DNA from 2 places in the Streptomyces albidicamelliae genome. Region 2 is predicted to be linked to the other one. Evidence: riboswitches for the same ligand, from Rfam matches in the RefSeq annotation. Region 2 holds a riboswitch; the other holds the start of a gene.
What was found. A riboswitch is a leader RNA that binds a small molecule or an ion and turns the genes downstream of it on or off. The one in region 2 is predicted to bind cyclic di-AMP.
Positions count from the first base shown of each region.

Region 1: another riboswitch for cyclic di-AMP. It lies ahead of N8I86_RS28225 (M23 family metallopeptidase); the one in region 2 lies ahead of N8I86_RS22850 (transglycosylase family protein).

Region 1 is NZ_CP106795.1:6,177,618-6,186,838, forward strand. Features, by position in the region: gene N8I86_RS28215 (M16 family metallopeptidase) at 190-1,584, shown strand; gene N8I86_RS28220 (M16 family metallopeptidase) at 1,581-2,969, shown strand; cyclic di-AMP (ydaO/yuaA leader) riboswitch at 3,199-3,358, shown strand; gene N8I86_RS28225 (M23 family metallopeptidase) at 3,372-4,127, shown strand; gene N8I86_RS28230 (GntR family transcriptional regulator) at 4,327-5,013, shown strand; gene N8I86_RS28235 (HPr family phosphocarrier protein) at 5,220-5,501, opposite strand; gene N8I86_RS28240 (bifunctional acetate--CoA ligase family protein/GNAT family N-acetyltransferase) at 5,679-8,546, shown strand; gene N8I86_RS28245 (DUF5998 family protein) at 8,745-9,221, shown strand, end outside.
Region 2 is NZ_CP106795.1:4,952,027-4,961,247, reverse strand. Features, by position in the region: gene eno (phosphopyruvate hydratase) at 68-1,375, opposite strand; gene N8I86_RS22850 (transglycosylase family protein) at 1,740-2,429, opposite strand; cyclic di-AMP (ydaO/yuaA leader) riboswitch at 2,434-2,606, opposite strand; gene N8I86_RS22845 (LysM peptidoglycan-binding domain-containing protein) at 2,790-3,851, opposite strand; gene N8I86_RS22840 (cytochrome P450 family protein) at 3,965-5,338, opposite strand; gene N8I86_RS22835 (nucleoside triphosphate pyrophosphohydrolase) at 5,556-6,590, opposite strand; gene N8I86_RS22830 (SurA N-terminal domain-containing protein) at 6,691-7,341, opposite strand; gene N8I86_RS22825 (glycoside hydrolase domain-containing protein) at 7,486-8,313, opposite strand; gene N8I86_RS22820 (serine/threonine-protein kinase) at 8,456-9,221, opposite strand, start outside.

The DNA.
Region 1 (9,221 bases), 1.2 Mb from region 2:
GACCCGGTCTCCGCGGACCCGCCCCGCGCCGGAAGACGCCCGGAGGGGGCCGGACGCAGGCTACGCGATCCGCTGTGGGCGTACGTCCAGCGGGAACTTCGCCGAGGCCCCGCACGCTTTGCATACAGTGGCAGGAACGGCAGGAAAACCGCGGTTTCGACGACCGCCTCCGCTCGCGAAGGGACGTACATGCCCATGGGTCACACGACCACGGCCGAGGCAGGCTCCGGGGGCCTGACAGCGACCGAGCACCGGCTGGCCAACGGTCTGCGCGTGGTGCTCTCCGAGGATCACCTGACCCCGGTGGCGGCGGTCTGCCTCTGGTACGACGTCGGGTCCCGCCACGAGGTCAAGGGGCGTACCGGCCTGGCTCACCTCTTCGAGCACCTGATGTTCCAGGGCTCGGCGCAGGTCAAGGGCAACGGCCACTTCGAGCTGGTGCAGGGCGCCGGCGGCTCGCTCAACGGCACCACCAGCTTCGAGCGCACCAACTACTTCGAGACCATGCCCGCCCACCAGCTGGAGCTCGCCCTCTGGCTGGAGGCCGACCGCATGGGCTCGCTGCTCGCCGCGCTGGACGACGAGTCGATGGAGAACCAGCGGGACGTCGTCAAGAACGAGCGCCGCCAGCGCTACGACAACGTTCCCTACGGCACCGCCTTCGAGAAGCTGACCGCCCTGTCGTACCCCGAGGGCCACCCGTACCACCACACGCCGATCGGCTCGATGGCGGACCTGGACGCGGCCACCCTGGAGGACGCGCGCCAGTTCTTCCGCACCTACTACGCGCCGAACAACGCGGTGCTCTCGGTGGTCGGCGACATCGACCCGCAGCAGACCCTCGCCTGGATCGAGCGGTACTTCGGCTCCATCGCGTCCCACGACGGCAAGCCCGAGCCCCGCGACGGCTCGCTGCCGGAGACCATCGGCGGGCAGAAGCGCGAGGTCCTCGTGGAAGAGGTCCCGGCGCGCGCCCTGATGGCCGCCTACCGGCTGCCCCACGACGGCACGCGCGCGTGCGACGCGGCCGACCTCGCGCTGACCGTCCTCGGCGGAGGCGAGTCCTCCCGCCTGTACAACCGGCTGGTGCGCCGCGACCGTACGGCCGTCGCGGCCGGCTTCGGCCTGCTGCGGCTGTCCGGGGCGCCCTCCATGGGCTGGCTGGACGTGAAGACCTCCGGTGACGTCGAGGTGCCGGTCATCGAGGCCGCCATCGACGAGGAGCTGGCCCGGTTCGCCGGGGAGGGCCCGACGCCCGAGGAGATGGAGCGCGCCCAGGCCCAGTTGGAGCGCGAGTGGCTGGACCGGCTAGGCACGGTCGCCGGCCGTGCCGACGAACTGTGCCGGTACGCCGTCCTGTTCGGCGACCCGCAGCTCGCGCTCACCGCGGTCAAGCGTGTCCTGGAGGTCACCCCCGAGGAGGTCCAGGAGGTCGCCAAGGCCCGCCTGCGGCCCGACAACCGCGCGGTCCTCGTCTACGAGCCGAAGTCCCCGGAGACCGTCGAGGACGCCCAGGTCCCCGAGGACCCGGAACGCGAAGCGACCGTAGAGGCCGGCAACGAGAACGAGGAGACGGCCAAGTGACCGAGCTCGCCACCATGGAGTTCCACCCCCGGCCGCAGCCGGGCGACGCCCGGCCGTGGGCGTTCCCGGCCCCCGAGCGCGGCACGCTGGACAACGGCCTGACCGTGCTGCGCTGCCACCGCCCCGGCCAGCAGGTCGTCGCCGTCGAGGTGATGCTGGACGCGCCCCTGGACGCGGAGCCCGCCGGCCTGGACGGCGTCGCCACGATCATGGCGCGGGCCTTCTCCGAGGGCACCGACAAGCACTCGGCCGAGGACTACGCCGCCGAGCTGGAGCGCGCCGGCGCCACGCTCGACGCGCACGCCGACCACCCCGGGGTCCGGCTCAGCCTGGAGGTCCCGGCCTCCCGCCTGGCCAAGGGCCTCGGCCTGCTCGCCGACGCCCTGCGCGCCCCCGCCTTCGCGGAGAGCGAGGTCGAGCGGCTGGTCCGCAACCGCCTGGACGAGATCCCGCACGAGCTGGCCAACCCCTCCCGCCGGGCCGCCAAGGAGCTCTCCAAGGAGCTGTTCCCGGCGACCTCGCGCATGTCCCGGCCGCGCCAGGGCACCGAGGAGACGGTCGAGAAGATCGACGCGGCGTCCGTACGCGCCTTCTACGACCGGCACGTCCGCCCCGCCACGGCCACCGTGGTCGTCGTCGGCGACCTCACCGGCACCGACCTGGACGAGCTGCTCGGCGACACCCTCGGCGCGTGGACCGGCACGCCGGGCGAGCCGCGGCCGGTGCCCCCGGTGACCGCCGACGACACCGGCCGCGTGGTCATCGTGGACCGGCCGGGCGCCGTCCAGACGCAGCTGCTCATCGGGCGGGTCGGCCCGGACCGGCACGACCGGGTCTGGCCCGCCCAGGTCCTCGGCACCTACTGCCTCGGCGGCACCCTCACCTCCCGCCTGGACCGCGTGCTGCGCGAGGAGAAGGGCTACACCTACGGGGTACGGGCGTTCGGGCAGGTCATGCGGTCGGCCCCGGACGGCACCGGTGCCTCCATGCTCGCCATCAGCGGCTCCGTGGACACGCCGAACACCGGCCCCGCGCTGGACGACCTGTGGAAGGTGCTGCGCACCCTCGCGGCGGAGGGCCTGACCGACGCCGAGCGGGACGTCGCCGTGCAGAACCTCGTCGGGGTGGCGCCGCTGAAGTACGAGACCGCGGCGGCCGTCGCGAGCACCCTGGCCGACCAGGTCGAGCAGCACCTGCCCGACGACTTCCAGGCGACGCTGTACCGGCAGCTGGCCGCGACGGGCACGGTCGAGGCGACCGCGGCCGTCGTCAACGCCTTCCCGGTGGACCGGCTGGTGACCGTCCTCGTCGGCGACGCCTCCCAGATCAAGGCGCCGGTCGAGGCGCTCGGCATCGGCGAAGTCACCGTCGTCACGGCCGAATAGCGGCCGCCGCCGCGGAGCACGGCACGCGTGCGTGGGGCCCTGCCGACCTACGGGTCGTCAGGGCCCCCGCCGTTCCACTCGCTTCACCAGATGCCCGATTTGGGGCGGAGGTTGCCTGTCTGCCCTGTGGGATGCGCTACAAAAGCCCGGATCCGTTTGAGGATTGAAAGCGGGCTTCCGTAGGTTCGTCCAGGCTGTTCGTCACGCACCACGCCGCGCCCGCGGCACCGGACAGTCATCGCCGAGTCCCCGTACGGCGCGAGCCAGGGGAGCCGGGGACCCATCGTCCCTGGGGTGAATCGGGCGCCCGCGCGTGAGCGAGGGGGCCCGTAGGAGACCTTCCTGCTCCGAACCCGTCAGCTAACCCGGTAGGCGAGAAGGAAGGAAAGGACCAGCCACTTCATGGCGTTCATGTGCGCCACCGGGAAGCATCGCAAGCCCGGCCGGGTCAAGCGCACCACCGCGCAGGCGGCCGGTGTCGCCGCCCTCACCACCACGGGTGTCATCGGCACCCTCGCCGCGTCGCCGGCGCTCGCCGCCGAGAACGCCGCGGAGCAGACCGGTCTCACGCCCGTCGTGACCGTCAGCGACGACGTCGCGGAGCAGATCAGCGCGCAGGCGGACGCCCAGAAGCAGGCCGCCGAGCAGCAGGCGGCCGAGGAGGCCGCCGCCAAGGCCGCCGCCGCCAAGGTCAAGGAGGAGCGCGAGGCCAGGGCCCGCGCCGCCCGCGAGTCCGAGCGCAAGCGCCTGAACGCGTTCGTCGCCCCGATCGTGCACTCCTACGTGTCCACCGCCTACAAGGCCAGCAGCTCGCTGTGGTCCTCCGGCTCCCACACCGGCATCGACTTCCACGCGGCCAGCGGCACGTCCGTCCACGCGGTCGGCTCCGGCACCGTCGTCTCCACCGGCTGGGGCGGCGCGTACGGCAACCAGATCGTGATCCGGATGGCCGACGGCATGTACACCCAGTACGGCCACCTGTCGTCCATCGGTGTCACGGTGGGCCAGAAGGTCGTCCCGGGCCAGCAGATCGGCCTGTCCGGCGCGACCGGCAACGTCACCGGCCCGCACCTGCACTTCGAGGCCCGCACGAGCCCCGACTACGGCTCGGACGTCGACCCCATCGCCTATCTCCGCAACCACGGCGTGAACGTCTGACGCCGCCACGCGGACATGTGAAAGCCCCGGCTCACCGAGCCGGGGCTTTCACCGTTTCCGCGTGATCCCCGCACGGGCCGTCGGCCAAAAAATATCCATGGATTACGGCCTGCCGTCGGAAATTCGGCCTCTTTGGAATAGAGTCACGGAACGGGCGTCCCCTGCGGGCGTTTCACGGGGATTAATGCGGAGGTCGGTCATGCGTGTTCCGGCGCATTCGGTGTGCACGGCGATCCGGGACGACATCGTCGCCGGCGTCCACGAGCGCGGCGGCCGGCTCACCGAGGAAGTGCTGGCCCGCCGCTACGGCGTCTCGCGCGTCCCCGTCCGCGAGGCCCTGCGCACCCTGGAGGCCGAGGGGTTCGTGGTGACCCGCCGGCACGCGGGCGCGTGCGTGGCCGAACCGACCGCGCAGGAGGCCGCCGACCTGCTGGAGATGCGGCTGCTGCTGGAGCCGCTCGGCGCGGCACGGGCGGCACAGCGCCGTACGGAGGCCCATCTCAAGGTGCTGCGCGGCCTGGTGCGGCTGGGGCAGGAGCGGGCCAGGAGCGGCGGTAGCGGGGAGCTGCGCTCACTGGGCGGCTGGTTCCACGAGACGCTGGCGCAGGCCTCCGGCAGCCCCTCGCTGGCCTCGATGCTCACCCAGCTGCGCCACAAGATCGCCTGGATGTACGCGGTGGACGCCCCGCAGAGCCCGCTGGACTCCTGGGCGGAGCACGGCGCGATCGTGGACGCGGTGGCACGCGGCGACGGCGAGCGCGCGCGGGCGGTCACGGCGCTGCACGCCGAGCGTGCGACGGGCGCGCACCGTCTGCGCCTTTCCGGCGGCGCCGAGCGTGTGAGGACTTCGCAACATGCCGTAAACACGACGGGCCGCCGGTATTAACACGGGCGTCGTATACAAAGAGAGGGAATTCGGTGGGGGCTGTTTTTCGCTGCCCGAATTCCCTCGCTCGGTGATTTCGCAAAAGCGGGCGGAGTCACCCTTGCTGTCGAAACGGCCGCCCGTAACGCCGAAGCCGCGCCGCCCATAACGCCGAAGCCGCGCCGCCCGGAAAGGCGACGCGGCTCCGGCGTTCGGACGCGAGGTGCTCAGACCGTCTCGGGCAGCTCTTCCAGGCCCTCGGCGACCAGCTTGGCCAGGCGGTCCAGGGCGGCGTCAGCGCCCTCGGCCTCCGAGGCGAGGACGATCTCCTCGCCACCCTGGGCGCCCAGCCCCAGGACGGCCAGCATGGAGGCCGCGTTGACGGGGTTGCCCCCGGCCTTGGCGATCGTCACCGGGACGCCTGTGGCCGTGGCGGCTCGGACGAAGATGGAAGCGGGGCGGGCGTGGAGGCCCTCGGCCCAGCCGACGTTGACGCGGCGCTCAGCCATGTGTTGCTGCCCTTCAGTCTTCAGGGTTGTCTAGACCAGTTTCCCATACCGTGAAGCATGCCCGGAGCGGACCTCGGTCCCCTCCGGTTCGGCACCGGACCGCGGCCTCGGTCCGGCGTGGTGTCCCCCACAGACTGCCTCGCGCCGTTGTCGTACGCGAGCCGTACTCTGGGGCCCATGCAGACCTCGGCGGATCGGCAGGAGCGGCACGAGTACCCCACTCACTGGGAGGCCGACGTGGTGCTGCGCGACGGAGGCACCGCGCGCATCCGGCCCATCACCGCCGACGACGCCGACCGCCTGGTCAGCTTCTACGAGCAGGTCTCCGACGAGTCGAAGTACTACCGCTTCTTCGCACCGTACCCACGGCTCTCCGCCAAGGACGTCCACCGCTTCACGCACCACGACTTCGTGGACCGGGTGGGACTCGCGGCCACCATCGGCGGCGAGTTCATCGCCACCGTACGCTACGACCGCATCGGCGCCGACGGGATGCCCGCCTCCGCCCCCGCCGACGAGGCCGAGGTCGCCTTCCTCGTGCAGGACGCCCACCAGGGCCGCGGTGTCGCCTCCACCCTGCTGGAGCACATCGCGGCCGTCGCGCGCGAGCGCGGCATCCGCCGCTTCGCCGCCGAGGTGCTCCCCGCCAACACCAAGATGATCAAGGTGTTCACGGACGCCGGCTACACCCAGAAGCGCAGCTTCGAGGACGGGGTCGTACGCCTGGAGTTCGACCTGGAACCCACCGACCGCTCCGTCGCCGTGCAGCGCGCGCGGGAGCAGCGCGCCGAAGCCCACTCGGTCCGTCGGCTCCTCGTGCCCGGCTCCGTGGCGGTCGTCGGCGTCGGACGCACCCCCGGCGGCGTCGGCCGCAGCACCCTCGGCAACCTCCGGGACGCCGGCTACACCGGCCGGCTGCACGCCGTGAACACGGCCTTCCCCAAGGACCTCGACGAGGTCGACGGAGTGCCGGCGTACCGCTCGGTGCGGGACATCGAGGGACACGTGGACCTCGCCGTCGTCGCCGTGCCGGCCGAGCACGTGCCCTCGGTGGTCGCCGAGTGCGGGGAACACGGCGTCCAGGGGCTCGTCGTGCTCTCCTCCGGATACGCCGAGAGCGGCCCCGAGGGCCGCGAACGGCAGCGCGCCCTCGTCCGCGCCGCGCGCGCGTACGGCATGCGGATCATCGGACCGAACGCCTTCGGGGTCATCAACACCGCACCGGACGTCCGGCTGAACGCGTCCCTGGCCCCCGAGATGCCCCGCCCCGGCCGCATCGGACTGTTCGCCCAGTCCGGCGCCATCGGCATCGCCCTGCTGTCCCGGCTGCACCGGCGCGGCGGCGGCGTCACCGGCGTCACCGGCGTGTCCACCTTCGTCTCCGCCGGCAACCGCGCGGACGTCTCCGGCAACGACGTCCTCCAGTACTGGTACGACGACCCCGAGACCGACGTCGTCCTCATGTACCTGGAGTCCATCGGCAACCCCCGCAAGTTCACCCGGCTCGCCCGGCGGACGGCGGCGGCGAAGCCGCTGGTCGTGGTGCAGGGGACCGGGGCCGCGCCGCAGGGCCACGCCGTGCGGGCCACCCGGCTCCCGCACGCGACCGTCTCCGCGCTGCTCAGGCAGGCCGGGGTGATCCGGGTCGACACGATCACCGAGCTGGTCGACGCGGGCCTGCTGCTCGCCCGGCAGCCGCTGCCCGCCGGACCGCGGGTGGCGATCCTCGGCAACTCCGAGTCGCTGGGCGTGCTGACGTACGACCGCTGCCTCGCGGAGGGGCTGCGGCCCTCGCGTCCGCTGGACCTGACGACCGGGGCGACGGCGGAGGAGTTCCACCGGGCGCTGAGCGCCGCCCTGGCGGACGACACGAACGACGCCGTCGTGGTGACGGCGATCCCGGCCATCGGGGAGACGTCGCCCGGCGACGCCGAGCTCGCGGAGGCGCTGCGGTCCGCCGCGGCGGACGTCCCCGGGAAGCCGGTCCTGGTGGTGCACGTGGAGCTCGGCGGGCTGGCGGAGGCGCTGTCCGCCGCCGCGAGCACCGCACCGCAGGCCGCCGGGAAGGCATCCGGCGCCACGGACGGCGCCCACCCCGCGGTACGCCTGCCCCCGGCGGCGGAAGGACTGCCGGCCGCCGCCGCGGGACCGTCCGTGGCCATGACGCCCGCGGCGGAGGGCGCCCGTCTCATCCCGGCCTATCCCGCCGCGGAGCGCGCGGTCCGCGCCCTCGCCGAGGCCGTGCGGTACGGGCAGTGGCGGCGCGAGGCGGCCGACCCCGGGAAGGTGCCCGAGTACGACGACATCGACGAGAAGGGCGCCGCCCGGCTGATCGGCGAGCTCCTCGCGCGCGGGGAGGGGCTCACCATCTCCGACGCGCAGACCTGCGAGCTGCTCGGCGAGTACGGCATCCCCGTGCGGCGCGCGCTGCCCGCCCCCACCCCCGACGCCGCCGCCGAGGCCGCCCGCAGCCTCGGCTACCCGGTGGCCCTGAAGGCGACCGCCCCGCACCTCAGGCACCGCGCCGACCTCGGCGGCGTCCGCCTCGACCTCGCTGACGAGGAGCAACTGCGCCGCGCGTACGCCGAGTTGACCGAACTGTTCGGGAAGCCGGAGGAGCTGCGGCCGGTGGTGCAGGGGATGGCGCCGCGCGGGGTCGACACGGTCGTCCGCGCGGTGATCGATCCGGCGGCCGGGGCCGTGCTGTCCTTCGGGCTCGCCGGAGCCGCCTCGCAGCTGCTGGAGGACACGGCGCACCGGCTGGTCCCGGTCACCGACCGGGAGGCGACCTCGCTGGTGCGGTCCATCCGCACGGCGCCGCTGCTGTTCGGCTGGCGCGGTTCCACCCCCGTCGACACCCCCGCGCTGGAGGAACTGCTGCTGCGCGTCTCCCGGCTCGTGGACGACCATCCCGAGGTGGTCGCCGTCACGCTGGAGCCGGTCGTCGTCGCCCCGCACGGCGTGAGCGTCCTCGGCGCCACGGTGCGCCTCGCGCCCCCGCCGGCCCGCGACGACCTCGGCCCCCGCACGATGCCGGCGTACTGAACCGGGCGCACTCTCGCGCGGTTCCCCGCGCCCCCGGTTCGGCCGCCCGCCCGCCGGCTCCCGGTCACCGCCTGCTCGCCCCGGTCCTTCCGGGCGGCCCCGGCCCTTTCCGCCCCGGCCACGTCCCGCCCGGGCCCGTCCCGCCCGGTCCGGGCGACTGGCCCGGAGTGCCCCTGCCCTCGGATTAAGATGGACGCCATGGCCAAGACCAGTACGACGACCCAGGGGCTGCGTGCGGCGATCGAGCGCAGCGGCTACTACCCGGCCCTCGTGGCCGAGGCGGTGGAGGCCGCCGTGGGCGGCGAGCCCATCCGGTCGTACCTGGTCCACCAGGAGACGACATTCGACCAGAACGAGGTGCGCCGGCACGTGACGGTGCTGGTGCTCACCGGCAACCGCTTCATCGTCAGCCACACCGACGAGCAGGCCGCCGACACCACGTCCCCGACCCCGTACGCCACCACCTCCACCGAGTCCGTGAAGCTCGGCCGGATCTCCTCCGTCGTGGTGAGCCGCGTGGTCGCGAACCCCGAGCAGTACGCGCCGGGCACGCTGCCCCGCGAGGTCGTGCTGACCATCGGCTGGGGCGCGGTCAGCCGCATCGACCTGGAGCCCGCCGCCTGCGGCGACCCCAACTGCGACGCCGACCACGGCTACACGGGCAGCTCCACCGCG
Region 2 (9,221 bases):
CCGGACACGGTACGGGACCGGGGACGGGGACGTACGTACGACTGGCTAAGACTTAGCCCGGTGGAGGTCAGCCCTTGGAGACCTCGTGCTGGCCGCGGAAGCGCGGGAAGGCGCTGCGGCCGGCGTACACCGCGGCGTCGTCGAGGATCTCCTCGATGCGCAGCAGCTGGTTGTACTTGGCGACGCGCTCGGAGCGGGCCGGGGCGCCGGTCTTGATCTGGCCGCAGTTGGTGGCGACGGCGAGGTCGGCGATGGTGACGTCCTCGGTCTCGCCGGAGCGGTGGGACATCATGCACTTGAAGCCGTTGCGCTGGGCCAGCTCGACGGCGTCCAGGGTCTCGGTGAGCGAGCCGATCTGGTTCACCTTGACCAGCAGGGCGTTGGCCGCGCCGTCCTCGATGCCGCGGGCGAGGCGCTCGGGGTTGGTGACGAACAGGTCGTCGCCGACCAGCTGGACCTTGTCGCCGAGACGGTCGGTGATGACCTTCCAGCCGGACCAGTCGTCCTCGAACAGCGGGTCCTCGATGGAGACGAGCGGGTAGGCCGCGACGAGCTCCTCGTAGTACTCCGTCATCTCGGCGGCGGAGCGCTCCTTGCCCTCGAAGAGGTACTTGCCGTCCTTGTAGAACTCGGAGGCGGCCACGTCGAGCGCGAGGGCGATCTGCTCGCCGGGGACGTAACCGGCTTCCTTGATCGCTTCGAGGATGAGGTCCAGGGCGGCGCGGTTGGAGTCCAGGTTCGGGGCGAAGCCGCCCTCGTCGCCGAGGCCGGTGGACAGGCCCTTGCTCTTCAGGACCTTCTTCAGCGTGTGGTAGACCTCGGTGCCCCAGCGCAGCGCCTCGGAGAAGGACTCCGCGCCGATCGGGGCGATCATGAACTCCTGGATGTCCACGTTGGAGTCGGCGTGCGAGCCGCCGTTCAGGATGTTCATCATCGGCACCGGCAGCAGGTGCGCGTTCGGGCCGCCCAGGTAGCGGAAGAGGGGGAGGTCCGAGGCCTCGGAGGCGGCGTGCGCGACGGCCAGGGAGACGCCGAGGATGGCGTTGGCGCCGAGCGAGCCCTTGTTGTCGGTGGCGTCCAGGTCGAACATGGCCTGGTCGATCAGGCGCTGCTCGGTGGCGTCGTAGCCGACGAGCTCCGGGCCGATCTGCTCGATGACGGCGAGGACGGCCTTCTCGACACCCTTGCCCTGGTAGCGGTTCGGGTCACCGTCGCGCAGCTCGATGGCCTCGAAGGCGCCCGTGGAGGCGCCGGACGGGACGGCGGCACGACCGGTGCTGCCGTCGTCGAGGCCGACCTCGACCTCGACCGTGGGGTTGCCTCGGGAGTCCAGGATTTCCCGGGCTACGACGACGTCGATGGACGGCACGAGCATCTCCTTCTTGGATGTGACGCTGGAAGTGCGGGGCTGGGTGCCTCACGGCTCCGGGCCTTGCGCCTAGAGCCTATCCGTCCACGGGCCGTCGGCCACCGACCGACCGTCCCGTGGACAGGGCGGGACACGCAGACGGTACCCATTGTTCACCGTCGGAACAAAGGGGGGCCGCGATGAAGAACAGGGAAAGGGCCGGAAGCGGGCCGGGAGACGAAAAACCCCGCCCCGGCGCGTACGGGGGAAAACGCGCCGGGGCGGGGAGCCCGTGGGGACGGGGGTGACCCTCACGAGGTCTGCGGGGTGGGCACCTCCAGGGTGCCCACCGGGAATGTGAGGGCGCTGTGGTCCGGCTGGCGGCCGGGTGTCACTTCAGGTGCAGCTGCTGACCGGGGAAGATCATGTCGGCGTCCTCGACGATGTCCTTGTTCAGCTCGAAGAGCTTCTTCCAGCCGCCCTGGACGTGGTGCTTCGTGGCGATGGTGCTGAGGGTGTCGCCCTTGACGACCTTGTACTCGCCGTCGCCCTTCTTCACCTTCTTGCCGGTCGGGGTGGTGACGGTCTTGCTCGCGGCCGGACGCTCGGCGGACCGGGAGGCGGCCTGCGTGTCGGTGGAGCGGGTGGTGGTGGCCGGCTTCGACGAGGAGCCACCCGTCGGGGTGGAGCCGGTCGAGCCGTTGTAGGGGGTGCTCGACAGACCCGTGCCGCAGACCGGCCAGGCGCCCTTGCCCTGAGCGGCGAGCACCTTCTCGGCGACGGCTATCTGCTGCGCCTTGCTGGCCTGGTTGGCCTGCGGGGCGTAGGCGGTGCCGCCGTACGCGGCCCAGGTGGAGGCGGAGAACTGCAGACCGCCGAAGTAGCCGTTGCCGGTGTTGATGGACCAGTTGCCGCCGGACTCGCACTGGGCGACCGCGTCCCACTGGGAGGCGGTGGCGGCGGAGGCGTTGCCGGCCGCCATCAGCGGAGCGGCGACGGCGGCACCGGTGACACCGGCGAGCGCGACGGCGCGGACGGCCTTGGACGGACGGCGGTGCTTGCCCTTGCTGGAAAACAGCATGGATCGATCCCCTCACCGACGCCTGCGAGGTGAGCTGTCGGGTTCGGGCCGGTTGAGTTGCCCGGCCGCACTCCCGCTTGCGCGGAGTGCGGCTTCACCCCAAGCCGGTGCCGGCTCAACTGCCGGCAACGGCACTTACCTTGGGTCCCCCGCTCCTGCCTACGGCGCATGACGCGACGACTGTTCCCGGGCAACCGCTGGCAGGATTCGGCGTTGCGACTGCCGGGGCTCGTGGTGACGAGCGGCCTTGACCGTAGACACGCGATCCGCGGAATTTCAAAGACGATCAGGGCTTCTGAGACTCATCCCACACTTTCACCAAACCGGACATTAGCGCCGCAAGTGGGGCGCCAACTCGCGCTATCCGGCGTCCGTTTCGCTACCGATTTCCAGGGTCTGACCGGCCGTGATGCGGTTCGGGTCGGACCCGATCTCCTTCTTGTTGTCGGCATAGAGGGCGCGCCACCCGCCCTCGACCGCAAGGGACTCGGCGATGGAGGCGAGCGAGTCGCCCTGGCGGACGGTGTAGTCGTCCGCCTCGCGGGAGGCGTGACGGCCGGTCGCGGCGGAGTCCTGACCGTTTGTCACGTTTTCGTCCGCGCTCTTGCCGCGGTGACGTCCGCCACTGCTGAGCGCGCCGGTGTCGACCAGGCTCCAGGATCCGGCGCTCTGCTGGGAATTGTCCGAGTTGCCGGTGTCCGGAACGGCCGTGGGCGAGCCGCCGTCCCCCTGTGCGCTTCCGGCGTCACCGGTCTCGGGAGAGGTGGACTTGTCCGGCTTGGGGGTGTTGGTGCCGGTCGATCCGTCCTCGTTGTCGTCCCCCTTGCCGCCACCCTCGCCCGGGTGGGAGGTGGACTTCCCGTGCGTGCCATCGGAGGAGTCCGCGTCGCCCTTGGAGCCGGTGGAACCGGAGGCGGAAGAGTCGCCGGACGACGACGAATCCGGCAGACCGGACGATGAGGAGTTGTCACCCGATCCGGACGAGTCGTCCGAACCCTGGGCGTTCCCGGACTCGTCGACGCCCGTGTCGACGTCCAGCGAGCCGGAGTTGTAGGTCAGCCCGGAGAGCAGGGCGCAGGTGGCCCAGGGGGTGGTGCCCCGGTCGGCGAGGATCTTCTCGGCGACGGAGATCTGCTGCGAGCGGCTGGCCTCGTCGGCGCTGTAGGCGTACTGCCCGCCGCCGTACTTGTCCCAGTCCTCCTGGGATATCTGGAGTCCGCCGTAGTAACCGTTGCCGGTGTCGGCGCTCCACGAACCGCCGCTCTCGCACTCGGCCACCTTGTCCCACGTGGTGCCGTCGGCCGCGTTGGCGCTCGCCGCGCCGAGCAGCGGGATGGCGATGGCGGAGCCGGTCACTCCGGCCGCGACGAGGAGAGCTGGAGCCTGACGGGGGCGACGATGGCGGCCGTTCCCGGAGAGCATGCGGAAGCCTTTCGTGCGACAGCAGGGCCGGCGCGGCGGATGGTGCTCGTCGCCACGCTGAGGGAGGAACGTATCGGCAGACGATCACTTGTCACAAGTTCATGCCGCGCAGATCACGTGAAGATCACAGAGTTGAACGCCTGTCGTGTTGAAGGTTCTACGAACTCTGGGCCGGCCCCTCGCCGGTCCCCCGGCCGCCGGGGCGGCCGGGGGACCGGGGTGAACTCCACGGGCAGGGTGCGCAGCCCGCGCATGATGAGTCCGCCCCGCCAGCGCAGTTCGGCCGGGTCGGCGGCGAGCCGCAGATCGGGCAGGCGGGTGAGGAGGGTGGCGAGCGCGGTCTGGCCCTCCAGACGGGCGAGCGGCGCGCCGAGGCAGTAGTGGATGCCGTGGCCGTAGCCGAGGTGCTGGTTGTCGCGGCGGGCGAGGTCCAGCACGTCCGGGTCGGTGAACCGCGCGGGGTCCCGGTCGGCCGCCGCGAGCACGACCAGCACCGGGTCGCCCGGCGCGATGTCCTGCCCGCCGACGGTGAGCGGCTCGGTGGCGAACCGCCAGGTGGCCAGCTCCACCGGCCCGTCGAAACGCAGCAGTTCCTCCACCCCGGTCTCCAGGAGGTCCCGCTCCCCCCTCGCCAGGGACTCCTGCAGCCGCCGGCGCTGCGCGGGATGGGTGAGCAGGGCGTAGGTGCCGTTGCCGATGAGGTTGACGGTGGTCTCGAAGCCGGCGAACAGAAGGATGAAGGCCATGGCGGCGGCCTCGTTCTCGGTGAGGTGCTCACCGTGGTCGGAGGCGCGGATGAGACCCGAGATGAGGTCCTCGCCGGGCCCCGGCTCGGCGGGCAGGGCCGCACGCTTCCGGTGGATCAGCTCGGCCAGGTAGCCACGCATCTTCTTCACCGACCGCGCGACCCCGCCCCGCGGTCCACCGCCGTGCCGGATCATCATCCCGGCCCAGTCCCGGAAGTCGTCCTGGTCCTCGCGCGGGACGCCCAGGAGGTCGCAGATGGCGTAGATGGGCAGCGGGAAGGCGAACTCGTGGATGAGGTCGGCGGAGCCCCGCTCGGCGAACCCGTCGATGAGGTGGTCGGTGAGCTCCTGCACGCGGTGCGCGAACTCGGCGACCCGGCGCGGGGTGAACGCCTTGCTCACGAGCCGGCGCAGCCGGGTGTGGTCCGGCGGGTCGATGTTCAGCAGGTGCGTCATCAGCTCGGCCTTGCGCTCACCGGGGATGCCGGTCTTCCCCTTGGCGTGCGCGGGCTCGTCGTGGTGCGCCGGGTTCTTGCTCAGCCGCTGGTCGGCCAGGGCCTGCTTGGCGTCGGCGTAGCGGGTGACCAGCCAGGCCTCGACACCGCTGGGCAACCGGGTGCGGTGCACCGGCGCGTGCTCGCGCAGCCAGGCGTAGGCGGGGTACGGGTCGGTGGCGAACTCCCAGGTGAAGAGCTCGGGCACGGAACCGGGGGCGGTCGAGGGGCGGGGCTGGTCGGTCACCCCTCGACGGTATCCGGACGGGCCCGCCGCCCCTTGCGCGGTGTCGTGCCCTGTGCCGCCGGGGTTCTTGCCTCCCGTGCCGCCGGGTTCCGTGCCTGCCCGCGCCGCCGGGTTCCGTACCTCCTCGCGCCGCCGGATTCCGTACCTCCCCGCGCCGTCGGATTCCGTGCCTGCCCGCGCCGCCGGGTTCCGTACCTCCTCGCGCCGCCCGGGCCCGCTACCCCTCCTGCGGGGCCGGGCCGTCCGTCCGGTCCGTGCCCTCCGCCGCGCGTATCGCGTCCCGGTAGACCCGTGCCGCCGCGCGCAGCGCCGCCTCCGGGTCGACGCCGGACGCCTCGGCGCGGACCGCCATGGCGAGCAGTTCGTAACCGACGCCCTCCCCCTGCGGCAGCGGGACGTCCAGGTCCGCCGTGCGGGCGCGGGAGGCGAGCTTGGCGGCGAGGGCGAGGCCGGGCTGGCCGAGGGGGACGCCCTCGGTGACCGAGGTGCGCTGCTTCTCCTCGGCCTTGGTGCGCAGCCAGTGCTCCTTGACGTCCTCCGGCGTCTCGGCCTTCTCCTCGCCGAAGACGTGCGGGTGACGGTGGATGAGCTTGGCGACGATGCCGGCGGCCACGTCGTCGACGGAGAAGGGCGCCTCCGGGTCCTCCTCGGCGATGCGGGAGTGGAAGACCACCTGGAGCAGCACGTCCCCCAGCTCCTCGCGCAGCTCCTCCCGGTCACCGGCCTCGATCGCCTCGACCAGTTCGTACGCCTCCTCGATGCCGTACTTGGCCAGGCCCAGGTGGGTCTGCCGGGAGGACCAGGGGCACTCGACGCGGATGCGGTCCATGACCTGCACCAGGTCCAAGAGGCGGGCGCCGGGCAGGTCGTAGGAGGCGGGGAGCAGCTCCAGCTCCGGCATGGAGACGCGCCCGGAACCGGCCAGCCGGGCCAGACCGTCGGTGAGCGCGGGCTCGCCCTCGCCGGTGGCCACGACGACCACCGTCCGCCCGCCGGCGCAGGCGTCGACCAGCTCCTCCGCGGTGGGGGACGCCTCCCGCACCGCCGTCCCGGCCTCCCGCAGATACGGCAGCTGCGGGTGCGTGCCGTCCGCGCACAGCACGAGGTCGGCGGTGCGCAGGGCCTGCCAGGCGGGCCAGGACAGCAGGCCGGGGGCGACGCGGTGGCTCGTGGTGAGCAGGACGATGCGGCCGCGGGCGGGCTCGTGGTCCGTGGGGCCGGGGACGGAGGGTTCGGGGCGGGATGCGTTCACGATCCGAACGTAACCCACCGCGGCCCGGGACGGATTCCGTTGCCCACAGGGCCGAGGGGATCATGTGATCGTACGACCGACGGCCCGCCGACACGGCGCGTCACGCGGTCAGCGGCTGCCCACCCGCCGTGGAGACCTCCCGCACCCACGGCGTCTTGGCGTCCACGCGGCTGCTCTTCTGCACGTCCCAGGAGCCGTAGCGCGGGTTGAGGTCCACGTGCAGTTCCCCGGACGCCTTGGACAGGGCCTTCCAGAAGGCCGGCTGCGTGGTGTCGGTGCCGAGCCGGGACGCGAGCTTCTGCGCCTCCAGCTGGAGCCGCAGGTTGTCGTCGAGGCGCGCGGGGGCGATGCCGTACTTCTGCAGCCACGCCGACTCCAGCCCCTTGGCTCCGCCCGCCTGCTGCTCCAGGCCGGCGCGCATCCGCTGGATCTCCTTGCGGGTGACCGAGATGCCCTCGTCCTGCGCGGCGCGGTGCAGCACCCGGTCGAGCACCATGTTGTGCAGGGTGTCCCGGGTGAGGCTGCTGGTGGAGGCGACCACCTGCTCGTACTGGGCCTGGTCCGGAACGGCGGCGCGCTGTGCGCTGCGGACCTCGTTGACCCGGTTCTCCAGCTGGGAGACGGTGATCCGCTGCCCTCCGACGACGGCCGCCGCGCCCGGGTGCGCGTCGTTGCCGCACGCCGTGAGCAGGGGGGCCGCGGCGGCGATCGCGGCGGTGAGGACGAGCGCGGTGCGACGGCGGCGGTGCAAGGAAACCTCCCGAGGAGATTGTGCGACGGTGCACAAAGTCTTGCGGTGATCGATGGTAGGCAGTGGGCGGGCTGCGGCCAACCCATTCGACCAACGATTCGCGCGCGCTTCGGGCACCGCCGCGCCCCGCGGAAGGCGTCCGGGTCAGCCGGTGACGGCCACCGGCGCGTCCCAGGCGTCACGGTCGACGGTGAGCGTGACCCCGCCGTGCGTCTCCTTGCTGTTGACCATGTACTGGTGGCCGCGGCTGTGACCGGTGAACAGGGTGGCGCCCCACGGCCAGTCGGTGGTGGTCGTGTTCTTCTTGTCCCACAGCGCGTACCAGAGGTTGCCCGGCAGGTCCGTCCTGTCCTTGGCGGTGGCGATCGCCTTGGCGCTGGAGCTGCTGAAGCCGTAGTAGCCGAACCGGTACGTCTTGGCACGCAGGCCCTTGCCGAAGGCGCGCACGTACGTCAGCACGGCGTCGTTGCACGACGTGTTCGTGCTGTCGTACGCCTCCATGTCGAGGTAGATCGCGCTGCCCGCCTTCATGCCGAGCGCGGCGGCCTTGGCCACGGCGTCGGCGGCGTCCTTCGCGCCCAGGGAGGCCGCGGTGGAGGCGGTCAGCTTCTCCGGATTGGCGCCGGACTGGCACGGCGGCTGGGCGCCGACGTAGAGGGGGATGAGCTTCCAGCCCTGTCCGCTGACCGACTTCACCCAGGAGGCGGTGAGGTTGGGCTGGTTGCAGCCGCGGTTCCGGCCGCCCACGTAGACGGCGGCGGCGCCGTAGAAGCCGGTGTGCCACGCCTTCATCGCCGACACCGAGGGCGCCGTGCAGGTGTCGAACGCCCGGCCCGTGAAGGTCTTCTGCGCGGGCCAGGCCGTGGCGGCCATGGAGGTCTGCGCCGCGATGCCCGCCCCGGCGACGACGGCCGCACCGGCCACCGCCCACGTGAGGTACCTGCGCTTCTTCGACTGCCGATGGCCGGCCATACGTCCCACCCCTGTCCTTTCACGGCGCCGCACGCGCGCGTGTGCATGTCGAAAACGAAGCGCAAAGTATCGAGCACAGCCCCGGACTTCGGAAAAACCGAGCCCTTGCAGGACACAAGAATCGCCCAGGGAACAGCAAAATCTAGCCGCGCACCTGTCCCAGCCACTGCAGGGTGCGCCGGATCTCCACGGCCATCGGGTGGCCGGGTCCGTGCAGCCGCTCCACGTCCATCAGCAGCCGCGCGAGCATGTCGTGCGCGGCCGGCCGGTCGCCCAGGGCGAGCAGCAGATGGCCGATGCGCCGGCGCACCTCGTGCGCGAGCTGCGGGTCGCCGGAGACGTACTGGTTCTCGTAGTACGGCAGCAGCGCGCGGTACTCGGCGAGCGCCGCGGCCGGTTCACCCAGCTGCTCCAGGCACTGCGCGGCCTCGTAGCGGAAGCGCAGGGACTGGGGGTCGGCCTGGCCGGCCTCGGCGGCGCGTTCGTCGGCCAGCCGGCGCAGTTCGGGCAGGGCGCGCCGGTACTGGCCGTCGTCCATGAGGGTGGCCGCGTACTGCTTGCGCAGCGTGCGCACGACCGGGGAGTGCTCACCGTGCTGTTCGGCGGCGGCGGGCAGGATCGTGCCGAGGATGTCGACGGCCTGGGTGATGCGCCCCTCCCCCAGCAGCCGCTTGACCTCGTCCACGGCCGCGGCCACGTCGGGCTTCCCGGCCACCGGCGGCGCCGGCACGACGGGGGCGGGCTGCGGCGCGGGCGTCCGCGCACGGTCCGGCCAAGGGGCGTGCGGGCGCAGGAAGGGGCGCGTCGGGTCCAGCGGCGCCCCGGTGGGTATCCCGCGCGCGGGCAGGAGCAGCGCCAGGTCCTCGTAGACCTCCTGCGCGGACGCCGGCCGGTGCTGCGGGTCCTTC